Regions from separate parts of the Arthrobacter globiformis genome, predicted to be linked through region 3. Evidence: riboswitches for the same ligand, from Rfam matches in the RefSeq annotation. Region 3 holds a riboswitch; each other region holds the start of a gene.

Region 1 (3,200 bases), 1.1 Mb from region 3:
CGAAGACCTTGAAGCCCCGGTTGACCAGCTGCTCGGTGGCGTCCACCAGCTCCACGGCATCAGGCAGGAGCGTGTGCTCATCGGCTATGACTTCGAGCTTGACCCAATCGGTCTCCAACGCTTCACGGGCCAGCTCCGCCGTCATGACAGCGTCCCGGGCCGTGAAGCAGCCGGCGGTGTTGGGAAGCACGCGGATTTTGTGGTCCACCAGCAGCTGGAACAGCGAGCCGGTTTCGGCAGGCGAGTAGCGCCGCATCGCAACTGTGGTCAGCTGGGTGCCGGACGCGAGCAGCGCTGCGCCGAGACCGTCCAGGCTTGGAGCGCCTCCGGTGCCCATGATGAGCCGCGAAGTCAGCTCCACCCCGTCAATGACCAGGCTGTCTGTTGTTTCAATCATTGTTTCTGCCATCGTCTTCATCCTCCCTGGACTGCCGTGACAAGTTCGATCTCGTCGCCGTCGGCGAGGGCGGTGGCGTACCACTGGCTGCGCGGCACGACGGCCGAGTTGCGGGCCACCGCCACACCCAGCCGCTGGCCGTCGGCGGCCTGCCCGCTGGCGGCCAGTTGGCGCCCCGTGACCTGGCTGACGAGTGAGGTGACGGAGGCGCCCTCGCTTACTTCCTGTTCAACGCCGTTCAGTGTGATGTTCATGCTGGTTCCTTGTTCTGGTCAGATGTGACGCGGGTCAACGTGACAGTGCCCGCTGCTTGCGGTGTCCCTTGGGGTGATTAGCCGGGGACGGGGCTGAGAACAGCGGCAGATCCCAGTGGGCCCGGAAGCCCTGGTGAAAACCGGCCCGGCCGGAAGGCGGCCCAGCGCGGATCGGTGTTGCCGTCCATGAGCTGGCGGCAGATCGCCGCGGCGGCCGGGGTCAGCAGGACGCCGTGGCGGAAGAAGCCGGTGGCGATGATGAGGCCCGCCACGTCCGTGCCCGCACCTTGCCCGCCGGCCGGCACCCGGCCCAGCAGCGGGGCGTTGTCCGGCGTGCCGGGCCGTGCCCGGGCGGTGGCTTCGAGCAGCTCGAGTTCGGCGACTGCCGGCAGCAGTGCCTGGGCGTCGCGCAGCAGTTGGTAGACACCCCCGGCGCTGGTGCCCGGCACACCGTCCTCACGCTGGGTGGCGCCGATCACCACCGTGCCGTCCCCGCGGGGCACCACGTACACCGGCACTCCCCGCACCATGCCCCGCACCGTTGCGGTGAGCAGGGGCTGCAGGTGTGCGGGGACTCTGAGCCTGAGGATGTCTCCGTAAACCGGGCGCAGCGGCAGCTGCAGGCCTTCCGGGAGGTTCTGCAGGTGCGCCGCGGCCAGGCCGTTGGCCACCACCGTCTCGGCCGCCCTGACGGTTCCCCCGCCGGCCAGCCGGACCCCGCAGACCCGCGCGCCGTCCCAGAGCAGGCCGGCGGCGTGCTCCCGCACCGCGTATCCCTCCGCTGCCGCGATCTCCTGGCCATGGCAGGCCAGCTCGGCAGCAACCGCCCGGACGAGCTTCCGCGGATCCACCTGGTGGTCCGCCGGGATGTCCAGGGCGCAGGAGATCGCGGGGCTGAGCAGCGGCTCCCGGGAACGTGCCTCCCGGATGGTCAGCGGTTCAACGTTCAGGCCGTAGGCCCGCTGCACGTCCCGCAGGTCCATCAGGGCCCGGCGGTCGGCCGGATCGGCACCCACCGCCAGGGTCGGCGTCGTCAGGTAACCGGCGTCCTCGCCGGCTGTGAGCGTGGCCGCAAACTCCGGCCATCTGGCGGAGGATTCCAGCATCAGTTCCAGGAGCCCTTCCTCCTGGTAATGCAGTTCGCTGACCGGGGCGAGCATGCCGGCCGCAGCCCAGCTTGCACCGCTGCCCGGGGCTTCATCGATGAGCACCACCGACCGGCCGGAGCGCCGTGCCTCCCAGGCGATGCCGTGGCCAACCACGCCGCCGCCAATGACGGCTACATCTGCCTCAAGTGCGCCGGGCTCCAAGGCTCCCGCGGAGCATTCGTCGCCGCTGGTTTCAGGGTTCATGGAATTCCTTCCCTACGCCGGTACTAACCGGATCAGGTCAAGCGGTCGGCTCTGACGCCCTCTCAGCCCTGCGTCTTTATGACAGCAGCAACGGGCTCCCGCGGTACCTGCCCAGTTTAGAGGAACTAAGGTGGTTGCCATGACCGTGCACTCTGCCCACACCGCCGCCCGCCTGTACCTCTGCACCGACGCCCGCAAGGACCGCGGGGACTTTGCGGACTTCGTGGACGCGGCGTTCGCCGGCGGCGTGGACATCATCCAGCTGCGGGACAAGAGCATCGAGGCGGCCGAGGAACTCGAGCTGCTGGAAGTAGTGCATGCCGCCGCCCGCAGACACGGCCGGCTGTGGGCCGTGAATGACCGCGCCGACATCGCGTCCATCGCCGGTGCACCGGTGTTCCACGTCGGCCAGAAGGACCTGCCGCTCCGCGCCGCCCGGAAGCTGCTGCACGATTCAACGGTGATCGGGCTGTCCACCCACAGCACGGACCAGGTGGATGCAGCCATCGGCGCTGCCCACGGGCGCAGTGGCCTGGACTATTTCTGCGTGGGCCCGCTGTGGGCCACCCCCACCAAGCCCGGGCGCGCCGCCGTCGGGCTCGACCTGGTGCGCTACGCGGCGGAGGCCGTTCGCGCCGCAAACGAGGAACGGGTTGGCGGCCTGCTGCTGCCCTGGTTCGCGATCGGCGGGATCGACCGCACGAACTTGGAGCAGGTCCTGGCGGCCGGAGCCAGCCGCATCGTCGTCGTGCGGGCGATCACCGAGGCGTCAGACCCGGCAGCAGCCGCGGCGGAACTGCTCGATGCCCTCGACGCAACGTACCCGGCCGCCGTCTCGTAACCGAGACGGCCCGATCCGCGGGCGGCGAGTCCTGGAGCTACCCGCTCAGGCCCAGCTGGACCATCCGCCGGGAATGGTTCTCCGCGACTTCGGCGGTGATGCCCCGCACCAGCTCGCGTGCGGTGGCGTCCGTGGCACCGGGCTCCGACTCGACGAACAGCTCGCTCAGGAAGGCGTGGTCGTGGCCCACGCGCTGGGCCTGCGTGATCGCTTCGCCGAGGAGGCGGCGGCCCCACAGCGCCAGCCTGGACGCGAGCCGGGGGTCGTCCGCCAGCGCCCCACTGAGCCGTTCCCGAAGCACGGCCGTGGCCTCTTCCGACGACTGGATCTGCTGGATGAGGTCACGGGTTCCGGCA
Region 2 (3,200 bases), 1.5 Mb from region 3:
GTCGTAGCCGGGAGCCACGTCCGTCACCAGCGGGCCCAGCGTGTAGAAGGGCGCACCCTTGCAGAGCTCCTGCTGGCGTTCAACGTTCTCACGCACCAGGTGGAACGGGATGTGGCCCGGCCCTTCCACCATGACCTGGACGTCGTACTCCCAAGCCCTCTGGGTCAGCTCAGCGAGGGTGTCCAGTTCGGCGAACTGCGCGGCGTCGTTGGCATCCGCCGTCGCGCCCGGGCGCAGCCCGTCGCCCAGTGAGAAGGCGACGTCGTACTTCGCGAAGATTTCGCAGAGCTCGTCGAAGTGGGTGTACAGGAAGTTTTCCTGGTGGTGGGCAAGGCACCAGCCGGCCATGATCGATCCGCCGCGGGACACGATGCCGGTGACACGGTTCGCCGTGAGTGGCACGTATCGCAGCAGTACGCCGGCGTGTATGGTCATGTAGTCCACACCCTGTTCGCACTGTTCAATGACGGTGTCACGGAAGATTTCCCAGGTCAGGGCGTTCGCTTCGCCATTCACTTTTTCCAGGGCCTGGTAGATCGGGACCGTCCCGATGGGGACGGGGGAGTTGCGGATGAGCCACTCACGGGTGGTGTGGATGTCGTCGCCCGTGGACAGGTCCATCACAGTGTCCGCGCCCCACTGGGTGGCCCACTGCAGTTTGTCCACCTCCTCAGCGATGGAGCTGGTGACGGCCGAGTTGCCGATGTTGGCGTTGATCTTCACAAGGAACGCCTTGCCAATGATCATCGGCTCGGATTCCGGGTGGTTGATGTTCGTGGGGATGATGGCCCGTCCGGCGGCGAGTTCGCTGCGGACCAGTTCCACATCGCAGTTCTCGCGGAGGGCCACGAAGCGCATCTCGGGGGTGATGACGCCCTGCCGCGCATAGTGCATCTGCGTCACGGTCTTGCCTTCCGCCGCCCGGCGGGGCACCGGCCTGGCGCCCTTCCATTCGGCGGAAGCCGCGCCGCGCCGCACGGCCGATTTGCCGTCGTCGAGCAGGTTGCGCTCACGTCCGTCGTACGGCTCCGTGTCTGCCCGCGCCTCAATCCACTCCGCTCGGAACGGCGCGAGGCCCACCACCGGGTCGCTGCCCGGACCCGCCGTGCGGTAAACGCGCAGCGGATCGTTCTGCTCGCCGTTCGGGGAAGGCTCCAAGGCGATTTCCGTTACCGGAACCCGTAGCCCGTCGCCCTCCAGATAGGCCAGTGAATGGGATTTCAGCGACTGCGTGACGGTGGCGGAACCGTTTTGGGCAGGGGTCAGCTGTGATTTCTGGGTGCTCAATTTACTGCTCACTTCCTTCGCCGGCATTACCCGGACAGGTTCAACGGTCGCAGGCTGCGCCAGCCTGATCTCAGCCCCTGCAGGGGCACCCGTGTGGTCGTAAACGAAGCTACCACAGCCCGGATTGTGCCCGCCTATCTGTGAAGGGGCCAGCCGGAAGGCCGGATCTCCGTAGAGGGAGCCGATTAGGCTGGAACCATGGCGCACATCATCGAATTCAGCGGACCCGTGCTCACTGCGGCGGATGAGGAACGCCGCGGGCTCTGGGCCGTGGACGGGAAGCTGACGTTCAATTCTCCGGGCCAGCGGCCGGACGCCGTCCTGGACGGCTGGGTCCTGCCCGGCTTCGTCGATGCCCACTGCCACATCGGGCTGGGCCCGGGCGGTGCCGTGGACGACGACGTGGCGTATGGCCAGGCCGTAACGGACCGCAACGCGGGCACGCTGCTGGTCCGGGACGCCGGAGCGGCCAGCGACACCCGGTGGCTGCAGCAGCGGGCCGACACGCCGCGGATCATCAGGGCCGGCCGGCATGTGGCCCGGTCCCGCCGGTACCTGAGGAATTTCGCGGTGGAAGTCGAGCCGGAGGGCCTCGTGGAGGCGGTGCGCAAGCAGGCGCGGGAGGGGGACGGCTGGGTCAAGCTGGTGGGGGACTGGATCGACCGGACCGCCGGCGACCTCACGCCGTCGTTCCCTGCCGCGGCCGTGCGGGACGCCGTCCGGGCCGCCCACGACGAGGGGGCCAGGGTCACGGCGCACTGCTTCGGCGAGGACACCCTGGACGAGATGCTGGACGCCGGCATCGACTGCATCGAGCACGCCACGGGCCTGCTGCCCCGGCACATTCCGCGGTTCGTCGAGCAGCAGGTGCCCATCGTGCCGACACTCATCAACATCGCCACCTTCCCGGACATCGCCAGCCAAGCAGAGCCGAAGTTCCCGCGGTATGCGGAGCACATGCGCGCACTGTGGACCCGCCGTCGCGAGCGCGTCCTGGAGGCCCACGAGGCCGGCGTCGAAATCTATGCGGGAACGGATGCCGGCAGCGTGATCCGCCACGGCCGCATCGCGGACGAAATCCTCGAACTTCACGCCGCCGGGCTCCCGGCACGTGCGGCGTTGGACGCGGCCTGCTGGCGTGCGCGCCGCTGGCTGGGGGCCGAGGGTCTGGCGGAAGGTGCGGACGCGGACGTGGTGGTGTGCCGGGAGGACCCACGCACCGTGCCGGAGACCATCCGCAGCCTCGCGAATGTGGTGCTCCGGGGAAAGATCGTGCATTAGGAATAAATTGAAGCTTCAAGTAATTTATAGATGTAGAGGCCACCGAAATCCGGCGGTCCGGACATTCGGGAGTATTCGATGACAGCAGCAGCCAGCAGCCAGGACTTGCTTCCTGCCGACCTCACCATGGGCACCGTCATGCTCAAGGTGGGCGACATGAAGCTCATGACCGACTACTACCAGCGCGCCCTCGGCCTCGACGTCGTCGCCGAGCAGGACGGCGGCCTCTACTTCGGCCGGCTCAAGACGCCACTGGTGCACCTCGCTCCCGCTCCGGGCCTCAACATCCCCGGCCGCGGCGAGGCCGGCCTCTTCCACACGGCACTCCTGTTCGAGGACCAGTCCTCGCTGGCCGCCACCATTGCCAGCGCGGCCCAGTACGAGCCGCAGTCCTTCGTGGGCAGCGCCGACCACCTGGTGAGCGAGGCGTTCTATTTCACCGACCCGGAAGGCAACGGGATCGAACTCTACTGGGACCGCCCGCGCGAGGCGTGGTCCTGGGACGGCAAGAACGTGGTCATGGACAGCCTGGCGCTGCCGCCGCAGAAGTACCTGCAGGACCACCTCACGCAGCAGTCCGTGGATGGCCAGCGCGGCACCGACGCGGAGGTGGGGCACGTCCACCTGCAGGT
Region 3 (3,200 bases):
CCCACGGCGTCGCGGACTTCCAGGACGCCGGCGGGGTCGAGGTTCGCTGTCGGCTCGTCCAGCAGGATGAGTCCCGGCCGCATCGCCAGGATGCCGGCAAGCGCGAGGCGCTGCTTCTGGCCGCCGGACAGGGACGACGTCGGGTGGTTCAGCGGAAGGTGCGCCAGCCCGACGTCCTCCAGCGCTTCATGCACGCGGCGCCAGATCTCGTCGCGGGGCACGGACAGGTTCTCGGCACCGAAGGCGACGTCGTCACCGAGGCGCGACAGCACAACCTGGGTTTCCGGGTCCTGCTGCATGAGCCCGGCGCGGCCGCGCCGGGAACGGGGCGGCGCGCCGTCGATGAGCAGCTCTCCGCTCTCGTCCGCGTCGTCACGGCCGGGAGTCCCGGCGTCGTCCGCGGAACTCCCCGCAGCGGAACTACCGCCCGCGTCGCTGTCCCCCAGCACACCCGCCAGGGCGTGAAGCAGCGTGGACTTGCCGGCTCCGGAAGGGCCCAACAGCAGGACCCGCTCGCCGGGGCGGATGTCCAGGTCGAGGGCATGGACCGCGGGTTTGGTGCGGCCGGCGTGGCGCCAGCCCCAGCCGCGGGCGGTGACCGCGGCGGGGCGGACACCTCCGTCGTGTTGTCCGGGCATTAGGAGAAGACGGGCTCCGTGGCTGCCTTGCGGGACGCGAAGGAGCTCAGCACACCTGTCCTGGCCAGGCCGCGCGTGGCGATCCAGGACAGCGCGCCGGCAATGACCGCGCCGGAAATGGCGCAGAACACGATGTACGCGAGCTTGTCGCCTGCTGCGTAGGCGATGTTCCAGCCCCAGGGGGCGAAGGAGTCGTTGAGCCCGCAGAACAGTCCGGCACCGGCCCCCGCAAGCAGCGAGGCGGGCAGGTTGAACTTCCGGTACGCGAAGGCGGCGAACACGAGCTCCGCCCCCAGGCCCTGCAGAACGCCGGAAATGAGCACCGTGGTGCCGTACTGCGAGCCCATGAGCAGCTCGCCGGTAGCAGCCACACCCTCGCAGAACAGGGCCGCGCCGGGCTTGCGGATGATGAGCATCCCCAGGACCGCCGGAATCATCCAGCCGCCGGCGTAGAGGCCGGTCAGGGGCGCGGGTAGATGGCGTTGATGGGGGTGGAGATGAGGTTGGCGCCCTGGGACCAGGCCCAGAAGATGACGCCGCCGGCAACGGCGATGAGCGCCGCCACGACGATGTCCGCCACGCGCCAGCTGTAGCTGGTCTTCTTGATTGCTGCAGTTGTCATGATGGTCCTCCTGAGGAACAGGAGGGGAAAGCGTTCCCCCGGCTGCCGATGGCTGAGCCACCTGCTGCCGGGCACTCTGAGAACTCGACTCCCTTGCGCCGGTACTAGCCGGATCAGGTTCGAGGGTCTGCGGCGGTCCGCACTCTCAGCGCCCATCCGCGGTTGCGCTGGCAGTTGCCTTTGCATCCCGACGGCGGCGCTCCCCTGTCGTGATAAATCTGCCCTTGTGGGCTGATCCAGTTTACACCTCGCCCCGCCCGGAAACCGGGGGCCGCTGTCACAATGCGGAAGTTTTCATGCGGCGTCAGGACAGCGGCCCGAGTAGATTGAGGCCATGACGCAACAGGACTCCGGCAGCGCTCCCGTGCCCGCCTTTGACCCCGACTCCTCCGAGGAACAGCCGGCGGGAGCCTTGGACGCCCTGATTGGGCAGATCGAAGGGGAGATCGCTGAACTGCAGTTTCCGAGGTTCAGCAAGGACGATGCCCTGGCGCTGGGCCTGGAACTGGTGGAACGGGGCAAGGAGGACAACCTGCCCATCGCCATCGACATCACCAAGGGGGAGCAGGTGCTCTTCCATGTGGCGCTTGAGGGTGCCACCCCGGACAACGAAGGCTGGGTGCGGGCCAAGCAGCGGACTGCTGAGCGCTACGAGGAACCGTCGTTGCTGGTGGGCCTGCGCGGCAGGGTCGGCGGCGGACGGATCGAGGACAACGCCTGGTTCGACCAGTCCACCTACGCTGCCCACGGCGGAGCCTTCCCCGTTTATGTGCGGGATGTGGGTGTGGTGGCTGTGGTCACCGTGTCCGGGCTGCCGCAGAAGGCGGACCACGACCTCGTGGTGCAGGCGTTGCGGGAGATCCACCGGTCCATACGGCTAGGCTAAGGACAGACCAGTGTTCATCACGCGAGGAGTTCCGCAATGAGTTTCTTCATCAAACTGCTTGGCACAGGCATCAGCCTGCTGGCAGGGTTCGCCGGCACCAAGGCCGTCGACACCATCTGGGAAAAAATCACGGGCCGGAAGCCCCCCAAGGGTGACAAGGACGACGTGCCCACCACGCTGCGCACGGCCCTCACGTTCGCCCTCGTCTCCGCCTCCGTAAGCGCGGTCATCCAGGTGCTGGCCAACCGCGGCACCCAGCGGGCCATCACCCGCTTCGCCAAGACCCAGGACATCGTCTAGGCCTCCCTGCTGGTCGCGCCTGTCGAGACCAACCACCCCTGCAGTCCCCCCACACGGGGTGGGTTGCCCGCAGCCCCTTCCGGGCCGAGACCGGGTTTCCCCAAGCACGGCAGGCCATACTGCTTCCGTTCTGAACCTGGCAGTGCTGATGACCTCGGCCGGGCTCACAACAGCCGGACCCGGCGCCGCAACCTGCGGTGCCGGGTCCGTTCGCATTCTGCCCCGGCGGCCCACCTCATGTCGCTTGGAGGCCATGAGCATGGCTTGGCGTGAGCAGCGCGAGTCCCCCCACGCCGCCGTAAAAAGCCTTGCATGCCAAGGTTTTTCCAACCTGGAGCCCGAACGTTTTTCCAACCCCCACGACTTTTAGTGGATGCCATCAGCGTCTTTACGAGGAGACAAAAATGGTACCCACACCACCTTTCCTGTCAGCCCAACGCCTGACCCTCCGACATCGCGGCCCGAGCCCTGCGTCCCGTCGCCGCGGCATTGCTGCCGCAACAGCCGTCCTGCTTGCGGCGACAGGAGCAGGAGCCTCCTTGGCGGCAACCCTGGTAACCCAGACGAACCCGAACAAGCTGACCGCCGTCGGACCCGTCAACACCGAGTACGGCTTTCCGTCCTGGTACGAGGACAGCAACAAAACGCGCGTCGAGCTGTGCCTGGACGCGGAGAACCCGCTCTGCGGTTTCCTGCCCGGGGACATCCCGGACGAGACTGCACCCATTTCATTCCCGGGAAACTTCCCGGAAGA
Region 4 (3,200 bases), 1.6 Mb from region 3:
TCAACCGTCTCCGTGCCCAGTGGGAGGGGATTGACAGCCAGGCGAAGTCCACAAAGGTCCTCGCCCCCGAACTCCTCTACGGCGAACCGGACCTGACCATCAAGGTTGTGCGCGACGTCTTCAATGAGGACTTCTCCAAGCTGATCGTCTCCGGCGACGAAGCGTGGGACACCATCGAGGCTTACGTCACCTACGTTGCCCCGGACCTGGTGGGCCGGCTCGAAAAGTGGACCAAGGACGAGGACATCTTCTCCGCCTGGCGCATCGACGAGCAGATTCATAAGGCGCTCGACCGTAAGGTCTTCCTGCCGTCCGGCGGCTCGCTGGTCATTGACCGGACCGAGGCCATGACGGTGGTTGACGTCAACACAGGCAAGTTCACCGGCAGCGGCGGCAACCTTGAAGAGACCGTCACCAAGAACAACCTTGAAGCAGCCGAGGAAGTTGTCCGCCAGCTGCGCCTGCGCGACATCGGCGGCATCATCGTCATCGACTTCATCGACATGGTGCTGGAGTCTAACCGCGACCTGGTCCTGCGCCGCATGGTGGAATGCCTGGGCCGCGACCGGACCAAGCACCAGGTGGCCGAAGTGACCTCCCTGGGACTGGTGCAGATGACGCGCAAGCGTATGGGCACCGGCCTACTGGAAGTCTTCGGCGAGCAGTGTGAGGCATGTGCGGGCCGGGGCGTCGTCACCCATGACGAGCCGGTAGAGCACCGACGCGCCAACACCGTGGCCGCTGAACACCACGTGCACCGTGCCGAGGTCCAGCCGCCGGCCCGTACAGAGCGGAAGCGCCGCCGGGGCAAGGGCGGACAGCCGTCTGCCGAGACTGCTCCGGCCGCCCCTGCAGCACTGCACCACCCCGAACCGTCGGAGGCGGAGCGCCACGCCAAGGCTGAGGCCACCCGCGCTGCCCTCGCCAACATCGCCGCAGCGGCCCACGCCGCACACCTGCATGAGGAAGAAGCAGCGCACAGTGCCGCAGCGTCGGGTGAGGCCGCCCGGCCCGCCGCACCCGCTGCCGCCGCGCCGGAAAGCCCCGTGGTGCACCGCGCTCCGGAAACGGAAAGCGTCTCCGGACGGCCCGGAGCAGTGCTCACCTTCGGCGGCGAGAAAGTGATTCTTCCGTTTGTCGATCACAGCGAGGAACCGGTCAAGGATGCGCCGTCCCTGACGCTGGACCGCCTGGAGGAAGCCTTCGCGCACCTCGGCGCTCCGGTTGCCCCCGCCGAAGAGGAGGAGGCCAAGGACGAGGCTCCCGCGCCGGTCCGCACAGAAGCCCAGCACCCGGAGGGTCAGCGGGCCGAAAGCCAGTCCGCGGGTAAGTCTGCGGCACGGCAGCCGGTGGAAAGCCCCGCAGCCCCGTCCCGCAGCCGCCGTCCGCGCCGAAACCGCAGTGCCAGCCGCGCCCAGGGTACAGCCAACGAGACATCCGTGGAACACCACGAGTTTGCTCCGGCTGCCGCCGCCGGGCACTCGCACGAGGCCAAGGCACCCGAAGCAGGCAATGCGCAGACGCCCAAGGCGGCTCCGCAGCCGGCCAGCGAACCGATCATTCTGGGGGTCGGGGTACCCGCCTCAGAACTGTAGGACAAGCGGACTCTGAGCTCCCCGGACTCCGGGGTGACTGACTTCCGAGCCCACCAGTAAAAGGTCCGGCACCGCGGCTGCGGTGCCGGACCTTCCTGGTTCCGGGCATTCGTCAGCCGGCAAAGGGCAGAAGGCAGAGAGCAGGGGTCAACGGCGCCCGCGGAAGCCTGTCGTAAACGCCAAATTTGGCGCCGCGCGCCGAACGAACCGCTAGGCTGGAGGACTGACACGGGGTGCCGCGCAAGGGCCGGCTGAGATCCAAACCCGTTGAACCTGTCCGGTTAGCACCGGCGAAGGGATGTCTTCCTTGTCATCTGCATCACTCCTGCCCGCACCCGCGGCCGCCGACAAGTCGCTTCTGGAAACCGTTGGGCCGGCCATTCAGACCTCCCGCGACGTTCCCCGGGTCCTGGCCATCGCAGGCTCGGATCCTTCCGGCGGCGCAGGCATCCAGGCCGATCTGAAAAGCATTGCGGCCCACGGCGGCTACGGAATGGCTGCAATAACGGCCCTCACTGCGCAGAACACCACCGGCGTGTGCGGCGTGCACGTTCCGCCGGCTTCCTTCCTGTCAGCGCAACTGGACGCTGTCAGCGACGACATCCACGTGGACGCCGTGAAGATCGGCATGCTGGGCGATGAACGTGTTATCGCAGCCGTCCGCGGCTGGCTAGAAAAGGTAAGGCCCGGCGTCGTGGTTCTCGATCCGGTGATGGTGGCTACCAGCGGTGACCGCCTCCTCCAGGAGTCTGCAGAGGCAGCCCTCCGGAAACTGCTGTCTCTGGCGCACCTGATCACCCCGAACCTGCCCGAATTGGCCATGCTGCTCGGGGAACCGGAGGCCGCGGACTGGGCCGCCGCCCTTGACCAGGGCAGGCGGCTCGCGGACCGGACCGGTGCCACGGTCCTCGTCAAAGGCGGGCACCTGAAGGGCTCAACCTGCCCGGACGCCCTCGTGAACACGGCCGGGCTGCTGTCGGCGGAGGTGGTGGAGGTTGCGGGCGACCGGATCAGCACGCGGAACAGCCACGGCACCGGATGCTCGCTCTCCTCGGCCATGGCCACGGCACAGGCGCGGCTGGGCGACTGGGAAGCGTCACTGCGGGTGGTCAAGCCCTGGCTGGCCGGAGCCCTCCGCACCTCCGGGCAGCTCGAGGTGGGCGCCGGCAACGGACCGATCAACCACTTCCACCACGTGACCCAGCCCGAGGGCAGGGGCGGGTTCGCGGAACTGCTGCGCGCCGAGACCGTTGCCGACCTGGAAGACATCTATGGCCTGGGCTTCATCCGTGGGCTTGCCGACGGCACCCTCGCGGAGAAGGAATTCGCGTACTACCTGGCACAGGACGCCATATACCTCAACGGCTACTCCCGGGTCCTGGCCAGGGCCAGTGCGCTCGCGCCAACCGAGTCCGAGCAGCTGTTCTGGGCGCGCTCCGCCCAGCAATGCCTGGAAGTTGAATCGGAACTGCACCGCAACTGGCTCAGCACGCGCATCGTGCAGCCGGGGCTGGGCCCGGTCACGAAGGCTTACGTCGATCATCTGCTGGCGGCTTCGGCGGGCGGCAGTTACGCGGTGCTGGTTGCCGCGGTCCTGCCTTGCTT

Evidence for each region. Region 3 has a riboswitch for thiamine pyrophosphate ahead of QFZ33_RS23610 (ECF transporter S component). Riboswitches for the same ligand answer to the same signal wherever they lie in the genome.
Region 1: it holds a riboswitch for thiamine pyrophosphate, as region 3 does, so the genes downstream of both, thiO (glycine oxidase ThiO) here and QFZ33_RS23610 (ECF transporter S component) in region 3, are expected to answer to the same signal.
Region 2: it holds a riboswitch for thiamine pyrophosphate, as region 3 does, so the genes downstream of both, thiC (phosphomethylpyrimidine synthase ThiC) here and QFZ33_RS23610 (ECF transporter S component) in region 3, are expected to answer to the same signal.
Region 4: it holds a riboswitch for thiamine pyrophosphate, as region 3 does, so the genes downstream of both, thiD (bifunctional hydroxymethylpyrimidine kinase/phosphomethylpyrimidine kinase) here and QFZ33_RS23610 (ECF transporter S component) in region 3, are expected to answer to the same signal.

Annotation. Positions count from the first base shown of each region.
Region 1 covers NZ_JAUSXI010000001.1:3,912,528-3,915,727, forward strand. Annotated here, with positions in the region: gene QFZ33_RS18140 (thiazole synthase) at 1-397, opposite strand, end outside; gene thiS (sulfur carrier protein ThiS) at 415-651, opposite strand; gene thiO (glycine oxidase ThiO) at 729-2,003, opposite strand; TPP riboswitch at 1,995-2,115, opposite strand; gene thiE (thiamine phosphate synthase) at 2,143-2,844, shown strand; gene QFZ33_RS18160 (ferritin-like fold-containing protein) at 2,882-3,200, opposite strand, start outside.
Region 2 covers NZ_JAUSXI010000001.1:3,566,240-3,569,439, reverse strand. Annotated here, with positions in the region: gene thiC (phosphomethylpyrimidine synthase ThiC) at 1-1,287, opposite strand, end outside; TPP riboswitch at 1,283-1,390, opposite strand; gene QFZ33_RS16580 (amidohydrolase family protein) at 1,486-2,568, shown strand; gene QFZ33_RS16575 (VOC family protein) at 2,647-3,200, shown strand, end outside.
Region 3 covers NZ_JAUSXI010000001.1:5,054,400-5,057,599, forward strand. Annotated here, with positions in the region: gene QFZ33_RS23605 (ABC transporter ATP-binding protein) at 1-638, opposite strand, end outside; partial or broken gene QFZ33_RS23610 (ECF transporter S component) at 638-1,260, opposite strand; TPP riboswitch at 1,333-1,476, opposite strand; gene QFZ33_RS23615 (heme-degrading domain-containing protein) at 1,595-2,146, shown strand; gene QFZ33_RS23620 (DUF4235 domain-containing protein) at 2,183-2,446, shown strand; gene QFZ33_RS23625 (hypothetical protein) at 2,986-3,200, shown strand, end outside.
Region 4 covers NZ_JAUSXI010000001.1:3,474,907-3,478,106, reverse strand. Annotated here, with positions in the region: gene QFZ33_RS16110 (Rne/Rng family ribonuclease) at 1-1,595, shown strand, start outside; TPP riboswitch at 1,815-1,911, shown strand; gene thiD (bifunctional hydroxymethylpyrimidine kinase/phosphomethylpyrimidine kinase) at 1,894-3,200, shown strand, end outside.